2 regions of the Psychrobacter sp. Ps2 genome follow, and region 1 is predicted to be linked to the other one. Evidence: riboswitches for the same ligand, from Rfam matches in the RefSeq annotation. Region 1 holds a riboswitch; the other holds the start of a gene.
The links. Region 1 has a riboswitch for thiamine pyrophosphate ahead of thiC (phosphomethylpyrimidine synthase ThiC). Riboswitches for the same ligand answer to the same signal wherever they lie in the genome.
Positions count from the first base shown of each region.

Region 2: it holds a riboswitch for thiamine pyrophosphate, as region 1 does, so the genes downstream of both, I3254_RS10260 (ABC transporter substrate-binding protein) here and thiC (phosphomethylpyrimidine synthase ThiC) in region 1, are expected to answer to the same signal.

Region 1 is NZ_JADQAM010000058.1:169,274-179,708, forward strand. It holds gene I3254_RS10110 (ABC transporter ATP-binding protein) at 1-1,636, opposite strand, end outside; gene I3254_RS10115 (EamA/RhaT family transporter) at 2,006-2,854, shown strand; gene I3254_RS10120 (fructose bisphosphate aldolase) at 3,031-3,921, shown strand; gene thiC (phosphomethylpyrimidine synthase ThiC) at 4,044-6,092, opposite strand; TPP riboswitch at 6,407-6,551, opposite strand; gene pstS (phosphate ABC transporter substrate-binding protein PstS) at 6,845-8,011, shown strand; gene pstC (phosphate ABC transporter permease subunit PstC) at 8,221-9,174, shown strand; gene pstA (phosphate ABC transporter permease PstA) at 9,236-10,141, shown strand; gene pstB (phosphate ABC transporter ATP-binding protein PstB) at 10,380-10,435, shown strand, end outside.
Region 2 is NZ_JADQAM010000059.1:16,442-26,876, reverse strand. It holds gene I3254_RS10280 (LysR substrate-binding domain-containing protein) at 1-833, opposite strand, end outside; gene I3254_RS10275 (YeiH family putative sulfate export transporter) at 1,054-2,175, shown strand; gene I3254_RS10270 (cold-shock protein) at 2,416-2,625, opposite strand; gene I3254_RS10265 (YbaN family protein) at 2,869-3,291, opposite strand; TPP riboswitch at 3,725-3,841, shown strand; gene I3254_RS10260 (ABC transporter substrate-binding protein) at 4,013-4,909, shown strand; gene I3254_RS10255 (VWA domain-containing protein) at 5,030-6,325, opposite strand; gene I3254_RS10250 (hypothetical protein) at 6,873-8,582, opposite strand; gene I3254_RS10245 (hypothetical protein) at 8,575-9,183, opposite strand; gene I3254_RS10240 (hypothetical protein) at 9,323-9,763, opposite strand; gene I3254_RS10235 (valine--tRNA ligase) at 9,916-10,435, opposite strand, start outside.

The sequences.
Region 1 (10,435 bases):
GCATAACACGTGAGATAGCAATACGCTGACGTTGACCGCCAGATAGTTTGACTCCGCGTTCACCCACTTGGGTATCAAGTCCTGTATTGCCTTTATCATCGTACAAATCTTTGATGAAATCCCATGCCTGAGCTTGTTTGGCAGCGATCATAATCTCTTCGTCAGTAGCATCAGGACGACCATAGGCGATATTTTCACGCACGGTACGATGTAGCAATGAGGTATCTTGAGTCACCATACCAATCTGTTGACGCAACGATTCTTGCGTGACCTCATCGATAGCTTGTCCATCAATTAGAATCTTACCGCTATCGACATCAAAAAAGCGCAATAGCAAATTGACCAAAGTTGATTTACCAGCACCTGAACGCCCAACCAAACCAATCTTTTCACCCGGCTTAATATCTAAGTGGAAGTTGTCCAACAGTTTGATATATGAGTTAGGAGCGCGTTTAGCAATGTTTGCACTATCAACAGTCTCACCAGTTTGTCCATTGTCTTCTTCATCATTTTCATAACTGAAGTCAACATGGTCAAATACGATACGCCCGTCCGTGACGGATAGGGCTGGCGCGTCAGGTTTATCAATGATTGTCTGCGGCGCTGATAACGTACGCATACCATCTTGAACTGTACCGATACTCTCAAACAAACTGGCTGTCTGCCACATAATCCAACGCGTCAAACCATTTAGACGCAATGCCATGGCAGTCGCAGCAGCAATGGCACCAACACCAACTGCGCCTTGTTGCCACAAGTACAATCCAATACCTGCCGTACTACTGACCAAAATCACGCTGATAAGATGGGTCGATACTTCTAAATAGCTGACCCAGCGCATCTGCGCATGTACCGTACCTAGAAATTGCCCCATGGCGTTTTTGGCGTAGCCCAGCTCACGACGCGAATGGCTAAATAGCTTTACGGTCATGATATTGGCATAAGCGTCCGTAATTCGTCCCGTCATCAAGGCACGGGCATCCGCTTGCACAATCGCTGTCTGCTTAAGTTTAGGGATAAAGTACCAAATGGTAATGGCAACCAAGACCAGCCAAATGACAAAAGGAATGAGTAGTAAGCTGTCTAAATTAAACAGAATCACCCCTGAGGTGATAAAGTAGACAGAGACATACATAAACATATCGGTGACAGTCATCACGGTATCGCGTACTGCTAGGGCTGTCTGCATTACCTTAGCTGAGACACGACCCGAAAACTCATCCTGATAAAACTGCATGGATTGCCCAAGCATCCGCTGATGAAACCGCCAGCGCATCTGCATAGGAAACACGCCCTGCAAGGTCTGAAAGTGGATAAACGATGACAGGGCAATCCACAATGGGCTTACTATCATGACAGCGAGCATGATGAGCAGCATGTCGCCTTTTTCTACCCATAAGTTTTGCGGTGTATAAACGCCCAACCAATCGACGATATTACCTATCCAAGCAAACAGCATGGCCTCGTAAATACCGATACCAGCGGACAAAATCATAAAAATTAGTAGCCAGCCGCGTAAGCCATTGGTACATGCCCACAAAAACTTCAGCATACCATCTTTAGGTGATGGCAATGGCATGGGTGTGTCTGGAAAGGCGGGTAGGCGGTTTTCAAAAAAGCGAAATAAAGCATTCATAGGCAGTAATAAAACATCAATAGCAGTACGTCAAGATGAACGAGAGCACTCGTTATCTAGAATCTTTACTTTTGTGATTGGGATTAGGTGCTATTTTAGCAAAATTACTAATCATACCTGCATGCTAATTGTAATTTACTTAAGAATAGCTGTGTCTTTAGTGCCTTAGTCACAACAATAATAAATAGATTGCTGTGGAAAACATATTTTGTTACATTCTACATCCAAACTTATTCATGGTTTAAATATTGCTTTTATAACTATGATTTTATTGCAAATATCAACTGATTAGCAGGCATTTTATTTAATGGTCTTTATAAATAGATGAACAATAATAACTCAACATTGAAGTTCAAAAGGTAGCAGTGAATGATGTATTTAATAATAGCGGTGCTATGTAGCGTCGCCGTCTCCGTACTTTTGAAAATATTGCGCCAGAAAAATATAGATATTCGTCAGACCATCGTGGCAGGCTATCCTGTGGCTTTTTTACTGACTTGGGTATTACTAAAACCTGATGTAGGTGCCATTCATGCGCTTGATAGCGCTTGGGGCATCATCATTGCGCTTGGAGTACTATTGCCTGCCGTATTTATCATTCTGGGACGGGCTATTGAAGCGGTGGGAATGGTAGCAACCGACGCGTCTCAGCGCTTATCACTCATTATTCCTATCGTAGCGGCTTTTTTGCTATTCGGTGAGGTACTGACTGGTACACGTATACTTGGACTGGCGTTAGGCTTTTTGGCCTTAGGTGCGCTTGTCTATCGACCACAGCATAACGATATTACTCGGCAAGCAAAGCATACGCCACTGTGGTTATTTGGGGTATGGGCAGGCTACGGCATTATTGATATTTTGTTCAAACAAGTTGCCAAACAAGGGGCAGCTTTTCCGTTGACTCTACTGGTTAGCTTCGGGGTAGCAGGTGTATTGCTTTTAATCTATTTACTTGTCATAAGGGTACGTTGGCAAAAACAAGCCCTTATGACAGGCTTGCTGCTCGGTACATTAAACATGGGCAATATTTATGCTTATGTGCGGGCACACCAAGTGCTGCATGATTCTCCTAGCATCGTCTTTACTAGTATGAATGTCGGTGTTATTGCCGTAGCGACATTGATTGGCGTAGGAGTGTTTAAAGAGCAGTTGAACCGTATTAATATAATAGGATTAGTATTGGCAGTCTGCTGTGTAGGGGTACTGTTTTTGGCGTAAAGCGCACTGTCCAAAAGTATTGGTTTCATAATTTTTTAGCTATATTGTCACGTATCCTATATAGGCATATAAATCATCCTATGATAAGGTTATCTACAAATAACACGGCTTGTATGGAATAAAAAAGCTTAGTTTATGATAGTTAACTTAACCAATAAAAATAGGATGCAGGCTCAATGGAATACGATAAGCAATTACAGCGTATAAAAAATAGCTCAGGCTTTATTGCTGCTCTTGATCAAAGTGGTGGCAGCACACCAAAAGCGTTAGAGACTTATGGTGTCAATAGCGACGCTTATGATAATGATGAGGCCATGTTTGATTTGGTTCATGAAATGCGTGCTCGTATTATGACGTGTGACTGTTTTGATAGTGAGCGTGTACTTGGTGCAATCTTGTTTGAAGACACCATGGAGCGCGAAGTCAATGGTAAGTCGACGGCTAATTACCTATGGGAAGATAAAAATATCGTACCATTCTTGAAGGTAGATAAAGGTCTGGCTGAGCAAATGAGCGGCGTACAAGTTATGAAGCCAATCCCGAATCTAGATCTATTATTAGATAAAGCAAAAAACTATCCTGTATTCGGTACTAAAATGCGCTCAGTCATCTATGAGCCAAACGTCGATGGTATCGAGCTTGTGGTACAGCAGCAGTTTGATGTGGCGAAGCAGATTATTTCAAAAGGCCTGATGCCAATCGTTGAGCCAGAGGTCAATATTGATAGCACTCAAAAGCATGAGTGCGAGCTACTGCTAAAGGCAGATATACTGCGTAATCTAGAACGCTTGAATGACGAACATCAAGTGATGCTCAAGCTGACGTTACCAGAAGAGGCAGGGTTTTATCAGGAGCTGATTGACCACCCTAAAGTGTTAAAAGTTGTGGCGTTATCTGGTGGCTATAGTCGTAGCGATGCTTGTGCCAAGCTCAAACAAAACCCAGGTATGATTGCGAGCTTCTCGCGTGCCTTTACTGAAGGCTTGAGTAAGCAACAAAGCGATAGCGAGTTTGCTGAGACCATTAATGCTTCAATTGAAGAAATTTACGAAGCGTCGAAAGTTTAAACGTAGTAAATAAAAACTCGCACATGAATCATGAGTAAATAAGCAAAAAAGCCCTACTAGATAAGTGTGCAAATACTTAAATAGTAGGGCTTTTCTTATTTCAAAAGTATCGGTTATTAACTCTACACCTCTTTATATAACTGGCGTCCTTCGTTGTTATATTTTTTAGTCATCTCGGCCATGCCTTGGCGAATTTCCTCAGCAGTGGCTTCACCCACTTGTCCGACGAGCTCTGTATTTACTTCTTTGATTAGGTGACCGGCATCGGTTAAGTCGCCTGTTTGTGGCGTTACTTTTTGGTTAGCGGCCTCTTTATCCAGCCCTGCTGCATATTCACGCACGTTTTGAGTGATTTTCATTGAACAAAACTTAGGACCACACATGGAGCAAAAGTGTGCCGATTTGTGTGCGTCTTTTGGCAATGTCTCATCGTGATATTCACGTGCAGTATCAGGATCGAGCGCTAGATTGAACTGATCATCCCAGCGGAATTCGAAACGTGCTTTAGATAGTGCGTTATCACGTGCCTGTGCTCCTGGATGACCTTTAGCAAGGTCAGCAGCGTGTGCAGCGATTTTATAAGTAATAATGCCGTCTTTAACGTCTTTTTTGTTTGGTAGACCTAAGTGTTCTTTTGGCGTGACATAGCACAGCATCGCTGTACCAAACCATCCAATCATCGCAGCTCCGATGGCGCTGGTGATGTGGTCATAACCTGGAGCGATATCTGTGGTTAATGGCCCTAAAGTATAGAAAGGCGCGTCCGCACAAAGCTCAAGCTGCAAGTCCATGTTTTCTTTGATGCGGTTCATCGCGACGTGTCCAGGGCCTTCGATCATCACCTGTACATCGTGCTCCCATGCCACTTTAGTCAATTCACCAAGCGTACGTAGCTCACCGAACTGTGCTTCATCATTGGCATCTTGCAAGCAACCAGGGCGTAGGCCATCACCTAGACTAAATGCTACATCGTACTGTTTCATAATCTCGCAGATGTCTTCGAAATGCGTATATAAAAAGCTTTCCTTGTGATGGGCTAAACACCACTGCGCCATGATAGAGCCGCCGCGTGAGACGATACCTGTCAGACGTTTTGCGGTGAGCGGCACATAGCGTAATAGCACGCCAGCGTGAATAGTAAAGTAATCTACGCCTTGCTCTGCTTGCTCGATCAACGTATCACGGAATATCTCCCATGTAAGATCTTCAGCGACGCCATCGACTTTTTCTAATGCTTGATAAATCGGTACCGTACCAATCGGCACAGGAGAGTTACGGATTAGCCATTCACGGGTTTCATGAATATGATTGCCCGTTGATAAATCCATGATGGTATCCGCACCCCAACGCGTGGCCCACGTCATTTTGGACACTTCTTCATCGATAGACGAACCCAACGCTGAGTTACCGATATTAGCATTAATTTTCACCAAGAAATTGCGCCCGATGATCATCGGCTCAGACTCAGGGTGGTTGATGTTGTTTGGGATAATAGCGCGTCCAGCCGCCACTTCATCACGGACAAATTCAGGGGTGATAATTTGAGGCGTATTGGCACCGAAGCTCTCGCCATCATGTTGACGCATATCGGTCAGTTCATGCTGCTTTTGCGTTTCGCGTATGGCGATATATTCCATTTCAGGAGTGATGATGCCACGGCGCGCGTAGTACATTTGCGTGACGTTCTGTCTTGCTTTGGCGCGACGCGGTTTATCAATATGAGCAAATCTAAGGTTAGCAGTGCTGATATCACGAGCACGTGCTTGTCCGTATGAGCTAGATAGGCCGCTTAATTGCTCGGTATCATTGCGTTCCGCGATCCAGTTCTCACGCAACTTTGGCAATCCACGTGTTAGGTCGATATCGACATTAGGGTCGGTATATACACCTGAGGTGTCATACACGTAAAACGGTGGATTATGCTCACCGTCTTTATCTCCCGTACCGCCTACAGGTGTATCAGCCAAGCTGATTTCACGCATCGGTACTTGGATGTCAGGTCTTGATCCTTCGATATAGACTTTTCTTGAGGCAGGTAAAATACGGTGCAAGTCGCGCGCATCTTCTTCGAAACGGGCATCACTTGCGGCACGGTGAGCAGGGGTTTTTAGCGCATCTGCTTTTTTATCTGCTTTGACGTTGGTTGTGTCAGCAGCATTTGAAGCAAGCATTGAGTTGTCGGCTGGGTTATGCGTTTGGGCTTTCGGTGCAATTGAGGTGGTGTCTGCAGTAGTCATATGCTGTCCTAGCGTGTTGGTTTTTGAATAAAATCAACACCGCCAGTATCTGCGGGGGTAGGCATCCATCATCTAGACAAGTTTATATCATGAACCCACAACTTCGACCAAAAAGTATCGTCGCGTATGGTGCTCATCAAATATTGGACGCAGCTTGATATCCTCTCTTCTTATCTGGCTATGCATCACGCATACTAAGACAGTAGTGACGATAAAAATGTATTTCTACGCGCCCTTTGTCATAAATAACAAAGTGCTTAAGACTTCCCTGCGTCGGTACTAACCGCATCAGGTTCGGCGGGTGATCTCTCAGCGAATGTATCAAGGCGACTACTTTGATAAAGCAAGTTTAATAAAGTGAGCCAAAAATACACCGCACCCCGAGTCTGTCAGTGTTGTAAATCAGCCTTCATACTAACAAAATTCTGTACCAACGGCTAATAGTATTTGGATACAAATATTCTGTGTCACGTACGCAGCTCAATATTTTTGTGAATAATTTTTCTGAGTGTTGATAGATGAGAATGCTTAGTATTACTAGGTTGTAGACGAATTATTCAAATATTATGTAAAGCGAATGAAGGATTCTAGAAGTTGTCATTAAACTGTCATAAAGATTTGGCAAGATAACACGCATATCACAAGCAATGCTTTTTTATACCGTTGTTAAACTTCAGGAGTCCTACATGCGTTATTCGTTATTAGCAGTGGCCGTCAGTTGTACATTAATGCTTACGGCGTGTAATAAGTCAACAGATACGGCGGAGCCAACTGCTGATACTAGCAGTAGCGCTGTGACAACAGCTGAAACAACCTCTCAGACAGCATCTTCTGCTACGTCAGATTTTAAATCTGCTGAAAATATCGCTATGAATATTACAGGTGCAGGTGCGTCATTCCCGCAGCCTATCTATGCGAAATGGTCATATGATTACAATGCTGCGACTGGTGGCCAAGTCAACTATCAGTCGATTGGCTCATCTGGTGGTATCAAACAAATTCAGTCAAAAACAGTAGACTTTGGTGCTTCTGATGCCCCAATGACGCCTGAAGAGTTAGACGAAGCAGGTCTGATTCAGTTCCCAACAGTCATCGGTGGTGTTGTACCAATCGTCAACATTGATGGCGTTGAGCCTGGTGCACTGAAGCTAGACGGTACGACTTTAGCTGATATCTATTTGGGTAAGATTAGCAACTGGAATGACCCTGCGATTAAGGCGATGAACCCAGATTTGACCTTGCCAGATGCCCCAATCACAACAGTATTCCGCTCAGATGGTTCAGGTACGACCTTCAACTTCACTGACTATCTTGCCAAGGTTTCACCAGACTGGAAAGACACTGTTGGCGTTGATAAAACCGTCAAATGGCCGACCTCTGCTACTGGTGCAGGCGGTAAAGGTAACGAAGGCGTTTCAAGCTACGTAAACCGCATGAAAAACTCTATCGGCTATGTTGAGTATGCTTACGCTAAGCAAAATAAGATGTCACATACTGCGCTGAAAAACGCAGCTGGTAACATCGTACAGCCATCTGCTGAGACGTTTGCTGCGGCAGGTGATATCGACTGGTCACAACAAGAAGGCTTTTATAAAGTCATCACCAACTCTGAAACTGACCAAGCATGGCCTATCGCTGCTGCGACCTTTATCTTGGTACATAAGCAACCAGAAAATCCTCAGCAAGTCGCTGGCGTATTGAACTTCTTTGACTGGGCTTATACCCAAGGTGATGACAGCGCCATGGAACTAGACTACGTACCATTCTCTGACACGGCAGTAGCCTTGTTCAAAGAGAAGTGGAACGAAGTGAAAGGTAGCGATGGACAGCCTGTCTACAAGCCAGCTCAGTAATTTGTTTTTGCTAAATACTATTTAGCAACTGACAAGTTATCCTCTCGAATAACTATTCTCCGGTAGTTGTTTGAGAGGTTTTAACACAGCAAATTTGATGGATACATCTCGATAAATATGCTTACTCATACCGTTTAAGTTTGTTGTGTTAAGACCTGATATACATCTTTTTAATATTTCGATTCATCCCATTCAATGCTGAGACACTTATGACAGACTTAAGGTCCCAACTGGCTAAACAAAAACGTTACGACGCTTTATTTGTTAACTCTACTAAAGCGTTTGCCATACTCGTCCTCCTATCTTTAGGGGGCATTTTGGTGTCTCTAATTGTTGGAGCATGGCCGAGTATTCAAGAGTTTGGTTTGGGATTTTATACCAGCAATAACTGGGATACAGTCGCCAATGAATACGGTGCATTAGCGCCTATTTACGGCACCCTAGTCACGTCATTTATCGCTATTGTTATCGCGGTTCCAGTCAGTTTCGGTATTGCGATATTTTTAACCGAGATGTGCCCTAAGTTCCTCAAAAAACCACTTGGTATCGCCATTGAGTTGTTGGCTGGTATCCCATCTATCATTTATGGCATGTGGGGATTGTTCGTATTTGCGCCATTCTTTGGTGATCACATTCAGCCATGGTTTATTGAGCACGTCGGGCCTTTGCCTATTATCGGTAAGCTGTTTGCAGGTGCGCCTATGGGACTGGGTATGTTTACTGCCTCCCTAGTACTTGCCATTATGATCATACCGTTCATCGCCGCTACTATGCGCGATGTTTTCTCTGTCGTACCAGACTTACTGAAAGAGTCAGCATATGGCATGGGCGCGACGACTTGGGAAGTCATGTTCAAGATTATCTTGCCTTATACCAAAGCTGGTGTCGTTGGTGGTGTGATTTTGGGTCTTGGTCGTGCATTGGGTGAGACGATGGCAGTTACTTTCTTGATTGGTAATGCGTTTAATATCAGTCCAAGCCTATTCACTTCTGGCGTGACGATTACCTCGGCCTTGGCCAATGAGTTTGCTGAAGCGTCAAGTGAGCTGCATCTTGCGTCTTTACTACATCTAGGCTTAATCTTATTTGTCATCACCTTCATTGTGCTGTCTTTAGCAAAACTGATGCTCATGCGCATGGATCACAAAGCAGGTAACCGATAAGTCTGTTACCGATTTATTGGACCTTGATAGATATTGATAAAAGATATGGGAAATAAATATTATGCCTGCTAACAATGCGATCAATGCACCACTACCTACTAAGCCAAGCAGCACTAGCCGCTATAACCAAAGCTTGTATAACAAGCGTCGTTTGACCAACAAGTTAGGTCTAGGCTTTGCCATATCCGCGATGGTTTTTGGCTTATTTTGGTTATCATGGATTTTGGTGACTTTGTTTGTCGAAGGTTTCCAAGGCATGGTGCAGTTGCCAATCTTTACCGCTGATACGCCGCCACCGATGAGTGCGGGCGGCTTACGCAATGCTATTGTTGGTTCGGTCATGTTGGCGTTTTCAGGATTGTTTATCGGTGCCCCTATTGGTCTTATGACAGGTATTTACTTATCTGAGTTTTCTAAAGGCAGTATGCTGGGCAAGGTCACTCGCTTTTTAAATGATATTCTATTGTCAGCGCCATCGATTGTCATCGGTCTATTTATCTACGCACTGATGGTAAAAGGTCAAAGTTTCTCTGGTTGGGCAGGCGCGTTAGCATTGGCATTGATTGTTATTCCAGTGGTCGTGCGTACGACAGAAAACATGCTGAACTTGGTACCTAATAGTCTACGCGAAGCGGCCTATGCGCTAGGTACTCCTAAATGGAAGCTAGTCACTCAGGTCACTGTGAAAGCTGCGCGAGCGGGACTGACCACAGGTGTGCTACTGGCTTTTGCTCGAATCACTGGTGAGACAGCACCGTTACTATTTACCGCACTTAACAATCAATACTTCAGTACAGATATGGGTCAGCCTATTGCTAACTTACCCAATACCATTTACCAGTTTGCGATGAGTCCTTATGACAACTGGCATACATTGGCTTGGGCGGCAGCACTACTTATCACCGCGTCTGTCCTAGTGTTGAATATATTGGCAAGATTTATCGGTGGTAGAGGTCAGCCCAAATAAGAGCTGAGAGCAGACCGTAGTACGTTAAGCATTTACTTAAACTTATATAAAATTAATTGAGCTAGGTTGAAATATTATGAATGATGTCCTAAGCAACGTCCGTACAAACATGACTGCTGACAACTTTAATACGGCAACAGGTAGCCTATTAAATAGACCTATGTCTACTAGCGCCCAAGCTCAGCAACCAAACACTGCTGATTTTAATAAGCAAACGATTCAAGATATTCCTAAGAATATGCCTGCTGCAAAAATGGAAGTTCGAGATCTAAACTTCTATTACGACGATTTTCA
Region 2 (10,435 bases), on a different contig from region 1:
ACGTTCACTTGTACTAGCTCACCTGTCGCCAGTTCTGTCTCAATTACATGCTGTGATAGACAACCAAGACCAATATCTGCATTCACCATGTGCTTGATGGCCTCTGATTGATGTATCGCCTTCACCACTTCTGCATTAGGTAGATACTTAAGCAATTGCTCATCGATAATCTGCCGTGTGCCTGACCCTGCCTCGCGCACCAGTAACGGCAACTGCGCTAGCTGATTAATGCTCAGCTGATAGCAGTCCTTATCTTGGCTATAGGTAGCTATACCCTTTAGCCACTTGCTATCACGCTTGGCAAATATCATTAGCGTATCGGTACGCCATTCACGCTGCTCAATAACTTTCATATCTACCGGACGCGGCATTCCTTCTACCAGCGCGATATCGATATTTAGTTGCTCAACCTCGCTAACTACCTCTTGAGTATTGGCAATATACATATCGACATTGGCATCGGGCAGCGCTTCATATAGCTTACCAAGTAAAGATGGCAGCACGTAATTGCCAATAGTGGTGCTGGCACCGATATGAATCTGCCCTGCTTGATACTGATGATAATGCTCAAGCGTGAGCGACTGACCCAAGATAGCCTGTGCCTGTATATAAATAGGATGGGCATTAGGGTGTTGATTAAGCCTGCGACCGACGCGCTCAAATAGCGGCATCTGTAGTCTAGACTCTAGCTCTGTCAATGCGCTGCTGACTGCTGATTGTGATAAATGCAGCTCCTCACTGGCGCGACTGGTGCTGCCTGTCTGATAAATACTGACAAAAACAGCAAGCTGCTTAAGCGTAATCTTTGGCACTGTCTGCACAGATTTTTTCATAATATTGATATTGCCTTATGCCAGTTTTTGCGCTGTTTTATTCGTGACGTTTGTCTTTTTTGATGCTTATGCGCGGTACATCGACTTCTATCATAAACTTTAACCTAAAAAATCGATAGTTTATATCTTATTAATCTGTTTTTATTATAAATGTAGCGGGCATATACTGTCTATTCATAAGCTTATGCTTATCTTAATATAAGTAATAGGATGCCGCATCATGCACACACTCGTCCAATCAGTCAGCAACTCCGTTCATAACTATACCCCTAATCACCGTCACTTGGCGGGATTGGTAGTTGTTCTAATCGGTAGTTTATTTTGCTTATGGTTGGACAGTAGTCTGGATGTATGGTCAAACGGACGTATCGTTGGACTATCCTCTTTAACGCTAGCGATTTTGCTAGGCATGATCTTGGGCAATACCGTCTATCCCAAATTCACTGAACGTTTAAACGGCGGCGTTTGCTTTGCAAAAGGTCAGATACTGCGACTTGCGATTATATTTTATGGGTTTAAGCTGACCATGACACAAGTTGCGAGCGTCGGTATGCCAGCGATTATGACTGACGCACTGGTACTGACGTCAACCTTCATGCTGACCTATTGGTTAGGTACTAGATGGTTAAAAGTCGATAAAGAAACGGTTATCTTGATTGGCTCAGGGGCAAGTATTTGCGGTGCTGCTGCCGTTATTGCTGCAGAGCCAGTCGTCAACGCGCAAGCTCATAAAGTCACTATCGCCGTGGCAACTGTGGTGGTGTTTGGCACTATCGCAATGCTGCTGTATCCTTTTTTATATCATCTTGGTTGGTTACAGCCTTGGCTCAGCGCCCAGCAGTACGGCATGTACACTGGCTCAACCGTTCATGAAGTGGCGCAAGTCGTAGTCGCAGGTAATGCAATCAATACTGAGATTGGCGATACCGCAGTCGTGACCAAGATGATACGCGTCATGATGCTCGCGCCTTTCCTGCTTGTGTTATCGTTTGCGCTAACCAAAGATCGCACCGTAGATAGTGCAGCTGTAGAAGAAGATAATAAAGACGAGACAGCGTCATTTATGACTCGTGTCAAACAAGTCAAAGTGCCATGGTTTGCGTTTATCTTTATCGGCATTGTGTTGATACATACTTGGGTGCCGATGTCTGAGAGTATCGTACGCAGTATGGTTATGTTGGACGATGTGCTACTTACGATGGCCATGTTTGCATTAGGTTTGACCACGCATCTAAGTGCGATCAAGCAAGCTGGCGTTAGACCGCTTATCTTGGGTGCTATTATGTTTGGTTGGTTGATACTGGGCGGCGGTCTGATCAATATTGGCATTAGCTTTATGTAATAATCTGACTGTTCATTCTTAGCTTTTTACTTCATCATATAATATAAAAGGCCTCCAACTATCTATAGTCGGAGGCCTTTTTGCATTGGTCGCGGTCTAATATGATTAGTTAAAACCTTTCAAATAAGACTTCTACTCGCTTAAGTACTCATATCTTAAATATTAAATCGCAGACGAAAAAAAACGAACCCGAAGGTTCGCTTTTCTACATCTATTCATCTATCTGTCTATAAAGACAAATTAGATAGCAACGATGTTATGTGCTTGTGGGCCTTTTTGGCCTTGAGTTACAGTGAACTCAACTTCTTGGCCTTCAGCCAAAGTTTTGAAACCTGAACCAGTGATTTCGCTGTAATGAGCAAAAACGTCTGCGCCAGTTTCTGGAGCGATAAAACCAAAGCCTTTAGCTTCGTTGAACCACTTAACTGTACCTTTTTGAACGTCTGACATAGTATAATCCTACTTTTAAATTTATTAATGGTCTAGTGACCGGTAACGCTTGCAAATAGCTACTGAACGATAAATATTAAAACGAAGGATTATAACTAATACTACGAGGTAATGATTTGGTGCAGAACTGCTCTTAAGCTTGGGCGTATTATAAGGGGTACATCCCAGTATCGCAAGTCTTATCTCATGTTTCGTGTAACCAGAGCCGTTTATTGGCTGATTTTGGCGCAAACTGCAACGGATTTAGGCATTTGGTAAATGGAACAAATATATCGCTACCCCACTACAGACAGCGGCTACCGCCCATGCCATCCACATCATATCGGCAGGCAAACGATAAAATAACATAATTGTCGATGCTGCCATCATAACCGTCGCTAAACACTTGGCATAAAGCGGAACGGCATGATTTTCTTCCCAATCACGGACGAATTTACCAAAATATTTATGATTAATTAGCCAAAAATGAAAGCGTCGAGAACTACGCGCCCAGCAGCCTGCTGCTAACAGGATAAAAGGCGCGGTGGGCATCACTGGCAACAATATACCGATAATACCTAAGATAAAAAACAACCAACCAAGCGTCACAAAGGTCCAACGCAGCATTGGGCTATTGGATTGATCGGTCTTAGGTCGGTAATAGAACACTTTTTTATTATCGGTCATATAAGTTGTCGGTCATGTAAGTTGTCAGTTATGCCAAATGTCGATTGTCTAGAGTAACGCCTATTATATAAGCAGCGGTATAGAAGGCTAATCATGCAATATCGCCCGTCTACGCACAAGACTATTTATATAAGGTTTTTGCTATTGATAGGTGTGTTTGGTTAGTAATTGGGTAAGTACCAATGATAAATACTGCAGTCTTTTATTAACATGTCGATTGAAAGCCCTTATAAAAAGTTACGACAAGCCGTGATAAACAACAGCTATCATAAAGAGCGGTTAACGAACACCAGTCATCACCTGCCATCGTCTTTCCCGATACGCTTGCATCACGTCTCGTAAGTCGTCTATGATGACGCATTAGCTATCGATAATAGCCATTCGCAGTACTGATCAAAAACAGCAGTACTACTCAGAAACAATGCAATACCAATCAATCTTGTCGGGGTGCTTTGATTTAATGCTGTAGACACAGCCCATATCATCGCTGAGACACACCCGTGAACCTGAAGCAGTTAGCACTGACGTAGGAAACAAGCGTGACATACCCTCAGAGGTCTATAAATAAGAGCAGTCTATAGATGATGTACTCGTGATACCTATATCAAACGCCGAGCATCTGACAGTTAGCATTGCGACCTCACTTTTCTTATTTGGCCTTTCTTGTTTTACTTTAATAGTATCAGTCTGATTGTTTTCCATACCTAAAAAGGAAACAACCATGCAGCCGACTACCAAACTTACTCTGACCCTCGAATGGTTTTTAAACCCTGATCACCTGCCCTTTATCGCTGGTGTGACTACGGGCGCATATGAGCAAGCAGGGCTCGATATCACCATTATCGAGCCAGATGACCACTATGATGGCTTTGCCGAATTACAGAACCAGAGCATCGATCTGCATGTCAATGAGCCTATCCATCTGTTTGAACATTACGCGCCTAATCTACGTGCACTGGGCTGCTTTTTTGAGACCGATGGCGGCATATTGATGCAACGCGCTAGCATGGATAAATTAAAAAACAATCAGCCAATCCGCATCTGTACCCCTGCAACTGAGGAAAAAACCAATCGTATTGGCTTTGAGATATTAGCGCGCTATGCCAAGAAAAATGGCTTTAGTATCAGCCGTGATAATGTGAGCTTTGTACAAAAAGACTTTTATCATATAAAAAACCTACAAGAAGACCCAAGCCTAGATGGTGCATGGCTGTGCTTTTATAACTTTGAAGGCGTTGAGGCAACTCATGAAGGGTTGGACTTTGAATTTATCGATCAGCATCTGTCACCTTATCCGAACTTTTCGGCGTTAGAGATTCTGACGACGGATGAGATCTATAGCGCGAAAAAGGACGCGATAGATACCTTTATCCAAGTGACCAACCAGATGACGGAGCTGTGTAAAAACGAGCCAGCCACTGCCCACCGCATGTATTACGACTATAGCAAGACCGAGGCAGATACGCTGATGGATGCTATCATTGATAATACGCTGGGCAGATTGATCACACCTATCAAGCCTGATGCGGATAAATGGCAAGAATTGCGCGAGATGCTAGCTGAAATCGATATCGTGACCTTGACTGATGAGCAGTATCAATCGCTGTGGGCGCTGTAGATATTTTATAAGTTAAGATATTTTGAAAAATAAAAAACCGCCATAGCATTTGCTGTTGCGGTTTTTTAGTTCGTAATAATTAGCCAGTCATACTTAGTCAACGATAATAGAATGACAAGATTATTGCTGCACGATACCAAGCTGCTTGGCTTCTTTGAGCCACATTGGGAACTCTTCTAGCATGTTTTCATACAAAGCTTCTTCGCTAATGTCATCCAAATCGTCAAGTTCAAAAAAGTCGCAATTATCAATTACGCGCCCTGTCATGTCGTCTAATTTCTTAAGAATGCCATAACCGCGACCACCCAGTCCCACAAATTGCCAGAATATCGGCAGTTTCGCCGCTTCCGTCATGACTCTCGTGATACCGCGATTGTCATTCACCCCGCCATCACTGATAAATAGCACGTAGATAGGCACATCTAAGCCATCTTTTTGATAAAACTCCGTCACGGCTTTCATGACCTCTGCTTCATTGTTGATGCGCGGGCCAAGTGCCCATTTGCGCCAGCCGCCATGAGCGTTATTGATAAAACCGTCATAATTGCTCAGCCCAATCTCACCCAAATACTGCGGATCTCGGGCAAACGCCCAGCAGTCTAGTGCTTGGTCGTCATCGAAGTTCACTGCCAATGGCAATATGCGATTGACCACCTCTTGCACGCGGCCTTTTTTGTACTGTCTGTTCATTGATCCTGAGGCATCTAACACCAATGCTACCTTTGCGGTTAGTTGCTGTAATTGGCGTTTCTCAAGCGATATCGTGGCTTTTTTGGCCAGATTGACCAGTTTTGGCGCTTTGTCTAGCATGACCTTCTCTAACGACGGTTTTGCTTGGACTGGCGTAACGGTTACGTCAGCTGTTGTCGAGCTGCTCTCTTCTACATCACCACCGAAATGCTGCACGATGGCGGCAAGTCCACCATTAAAGCCTTGCGCGACGTTGGATACTCGCCAAACGCCACCCTTACGATACAGCTGCATCAACATACTGGCTTGCTGCTGTGCAAAGTCTGCTGCTTGATATTCCGCCTGCGCCTTTTGCGACTGCTGCCAAATGCCAATCTCTAACGATTGAATTTGATTCAGCGGCGTGTCGGCTGATAATACAAAAAACAAGCTGTCTATATTAGTCGCCAGTTTGGATAAATTAACTTCAAACTCGGCTTGGATACCTTTATTCGCTGTTGGCTGCGATTCATAATGGGTGAGCTTGATTTGCCCGCACGGTGAGGTTGGCTGATTATAAAACACCATGTAATCATCATTGATCAGTTTGCCCGCTGCGTCTAAGGCAAAGCAGCTGATGTCCATCTCTATTGGGCTTTGGCGGGTGAACTTAAGCGTTATTGGTACGGTATCGTCAATAGCAAGGTTACTTAAGGGTAAGCGCTGTCCAACGGTGAGATGGTTCATTGTGCTCCTTACGTTAAAGTGTTATTCCTTTGAAGATAATAGACTAATTACTGATATTGAAAAAATGCTCACCTTGAAAGAAATCACGATTTATGAATTAAAAAACTATATTTTACAAGTAAATATTTTCACTGTACAAAATTAATGGCTATTATAAATATAGTCATATACCTCATCTAGTGTAAATAATATGAAGTATACTAAATCAATGCCTCCAACAGACAAAGTATTATAATATCTACCTGAGTCCACATTGAGCTTGTCACATACTCGCTTGTCAAAAGTGACACAAACCTTTGTTCTTAATTTTACAGAACTATCACTTTTAAGCGCATCAAACATAATATTTTCATAAAAATAGTTGAACTTAATATTTCTTTTTTTAAAATCTAAATAAGTTATTTGGTTTTCAGGTTCTATATATGAAAAATCGCTTATACTAAGTTTGTTTAAAAAACTCCTGACTACTTCGTTAATATATTTTGATGATATATCATTTTTTATATTGGAATTGAAATCCAATATATAGTTACTTTCAAAGCTGGAGTTATGCATTTAAATATACACTCTGTATTTTATTGAAGTTCATCTTACATATTTGAATACCTTGTAGTGAACTATCTTCATCATTATGAAGCTGAAAATATTCATCGCTGCAAGTATAATAAGGTATACCAAATTGACTCTGAATACTCTTATTCTCACAGTATGGGTTATTATGAAGACAAAAATCATATGTTAATTGTTTAGTTATATTTAATTTTAGCTCTGGCGAATTCTCTTCAAAGTAACCTAATGGTAGGTATTTCCAGTCTATACAATGAATATCTGGATTAGAATGTCGATTTCTATCATCTTCGAAAATATCATTCATTTCAGCTAAAAAAATAGATTCGGAAATACCATTTAAATGATATAGCTTTGAGTTTATTTTTTTCACAATCAGACTGTTATATTTTTTAGATATTTTTCTAGGATTTCTAAACCCCATTACTTCAAACTTATTTATAAATTTATTGAAAGCACTTATTTTCATCTGTTCAGAAGCTTCATAATTAATTAATTTTTTAGATGAAAAACTGACAATTATATATTCATTATTGAATATATTTCTATTCTTTTCTACTTTATAAGATATAACTCCCTCATTAAATAATAGCTCTATAAAAGATGATATATCATTATTTTTTACCACTAAATCAGGTCTCATCCATCTTTTACTTTCATTAAACTTTATATAAAAATTATTGTCAAAATTTCTATCTACCAATATACTGAAACCACCAAAATTTCTTCTTATGATATTATTTAACTTGTTTTCAAAATTTAATTCCGAATCACAATAAAGTATTTCACTTTTATCTAAATTATTAATAAAAAAGGTATTACACATATCTTCCCATATTTGAGAGAAGTTATTTATACCCCAAAATCCTTCTTCATTTTCATTATCAAATATCAGACCACTATATAGAAATTTCTCGACGGCATCGTATATTAACCAGTAAGACGAGTCTTTGTAAGCGGTATATCTATGTACTAAATCCAAACGATCTTTTAATATTGTTATAGTAGATTCAAAAGTATGTTCGTTAAAAAGCCCTTGCTCGGCTGTTAAATTTTTGTAGGAAAAGTTATAAGCAATATCTTTTACTCTGTCATTTATATCGTAATCAAGCTCATCTAGTAACTCATTGTATATATAACAGTAGATTTCTATGATTTCTGCTGGAATACCTTGAATAATATTTCTTTCACCAACCATAAAATCAATAAGAATACTATGATTTTTCAGAAAAACCCCATTATTTATTAAATTATCAATTCTAGAGTAATCAATTTCTTCTACTAGACCTGATTGCTGTATCAAAGTTTCAATATCTAGCTCTTTATGTACTTCTATCATACCTTCAATCATTTCAATTTTACTGTACATAATAACTTCGTTATCATTACTATCAGTAAAACGATATGAACCATTACCTTTAACAGAAATGTTATCTTTTGACTGGGGCTTATCATCAAGAATTTTTTCTACATTATCCCTTTCATCTACAAATTTTTTAAAAGTTTTATACATGTTAAAAAATAAATATTTTACATTATTATAATTAGGATCAAAATCCTCAAAACCTCTCGGTAAAATGAAATGCATTTCTTTTGTATCTCTATCTCTTCTAATACCTACAAAAGAACCACACCTTCTTTCCTCTAACTCCTTACCTTTGATTATCTTTAATTCATGAAAATTAAACATTGTAACTTTCAACTCTTTTAATAAAATTATCAATTTTTGTAGAAAAATCTCCAAAAGTTATTAACTCATTTTTATCTTTAATATCTAGTAATTCCAAAAGAGGCTTTTTATCTCTGGTAAATACACTGTCCCAAATAAAGAACATCAGCTTACTTTGTACTACTGATTTTGAAATCACGTCACCCTTTATAAAGTACTTTCCCACTTGCTTATCTTCTATTCCCCGAATGTAGGAATGGTTATCTTTAATAAATGAATTTAACTTTCTAATAAAATTCTCCCAATCCGACCTGTTATTAAATGCAGTACCTCCAGACTTGATTAGATTTGAATTTATATCAATGAACTCCCAATCCCAACGTCTCTTAAATGCACTATCCATATAATAGATAGAGCTATCAGAAGTATTCATAGTGGCTATTATTGATAAATTTGGTGGAATTTTTATAGTTTTATTTATTAAATCGAAATTTAAAAATTTTAATTTTTGTTGTAAACTCATAATGCTCTGGCTATTAAAAGGAGGAATACTTAAATGAGTAATCTCATTATTCTTCTTTGAAAAATCTCCATCTAATAATTCTAATAACTTAATGAACATTACACCATTAATATAGTCGATTCAATTTAAAAAGAATACAGTGCTTCTAGGATAAATTTTTCGAAGCCTCTGGAGTGCGAAGCACACAGCAAGCGAGGAAAGTTTATACTAGCAGAACACTATTTTAAACGTACCTCTTTTATATTGAACTGACTATACTGGTTGTATAGCTAGACCAGCCATCTTCCTCTCTATCTAATAATTGGAATATAGAACCAAAAATAGCAGAAGAGTTTCCTCTATTTATCTCATCAATAACCAATGCTACATTTTCTACCTCTTTACCCTCAATCTTGTTTTCATGCTTATCATAAGTACTCAAAATATTCTTATAAGCTTGACTTAACGCTTTTAAAAAGTGACCTTCATAGAAATTATATTCTACCTGCCCATCTTGCGTCATGGGTAATAATTTACCCATAAAGTCACCATGAGTATATTCAGGATGAAATACTGCCTTAATGATGTTTTCAGGTTTATTTATTTTAAGGTCTTCAGGTATGATTGTTTTATCAATCATATAACTTTTACCAGTACCAGGACTGCCAAAAATTATTTTTTGAATAGGTTTAGAACTCATTATATTTTCTCTAGACTGCATGATTGATTTGTAATATTTGAATGTATATTACTGTATCACAAACTTTTGTTGTGCTCTATTTATATAAATCATCTAATGACGAATGTATTCAGATAATGTATTCGTCATTAAACTATAAATGCTAATTAGTTTCACAACGCCTTTAACTCTTCCATCTGCCCCGCCATAGCCGTCAACTGCCCTTCTAACTCAGCCAACTTAGCCTTCTCTGCATCGACTACTTCGACTGGCGCTTTACTGACAAATCCTTCATTACCGAGCTTGCGCGCGATACCTTCGGCTTGCTTTTGTAGCTTCTCATGCGCTTTGCCCAGACGTGCCAGCTCAGCCGTTGGATCAATCAGACCTTTCATCGGTACGAGTACCCGTAGCTGACCGACCATACTTGATGATGACAATGGCACCTCATCGCCTTCTTTGACGATCTCTAAGCTCTCGACTTTGGCAAGCGCTTTGAACTGGTTTTTGATACGGGATAGACGCGCATCTTCGTCGCTAGAGACGTTTTGTAGTAGCACTGGCAGACGTACCGAATTGCCCAGTTTCATCTCACCACGGATGTTACGGACGCTAGCGATTAGCTCCTGTAGCCATGCCATATCCGCTTCAGTCTGCTCACTAATTTGGCTATCATCGGTCTGTGGATAATCA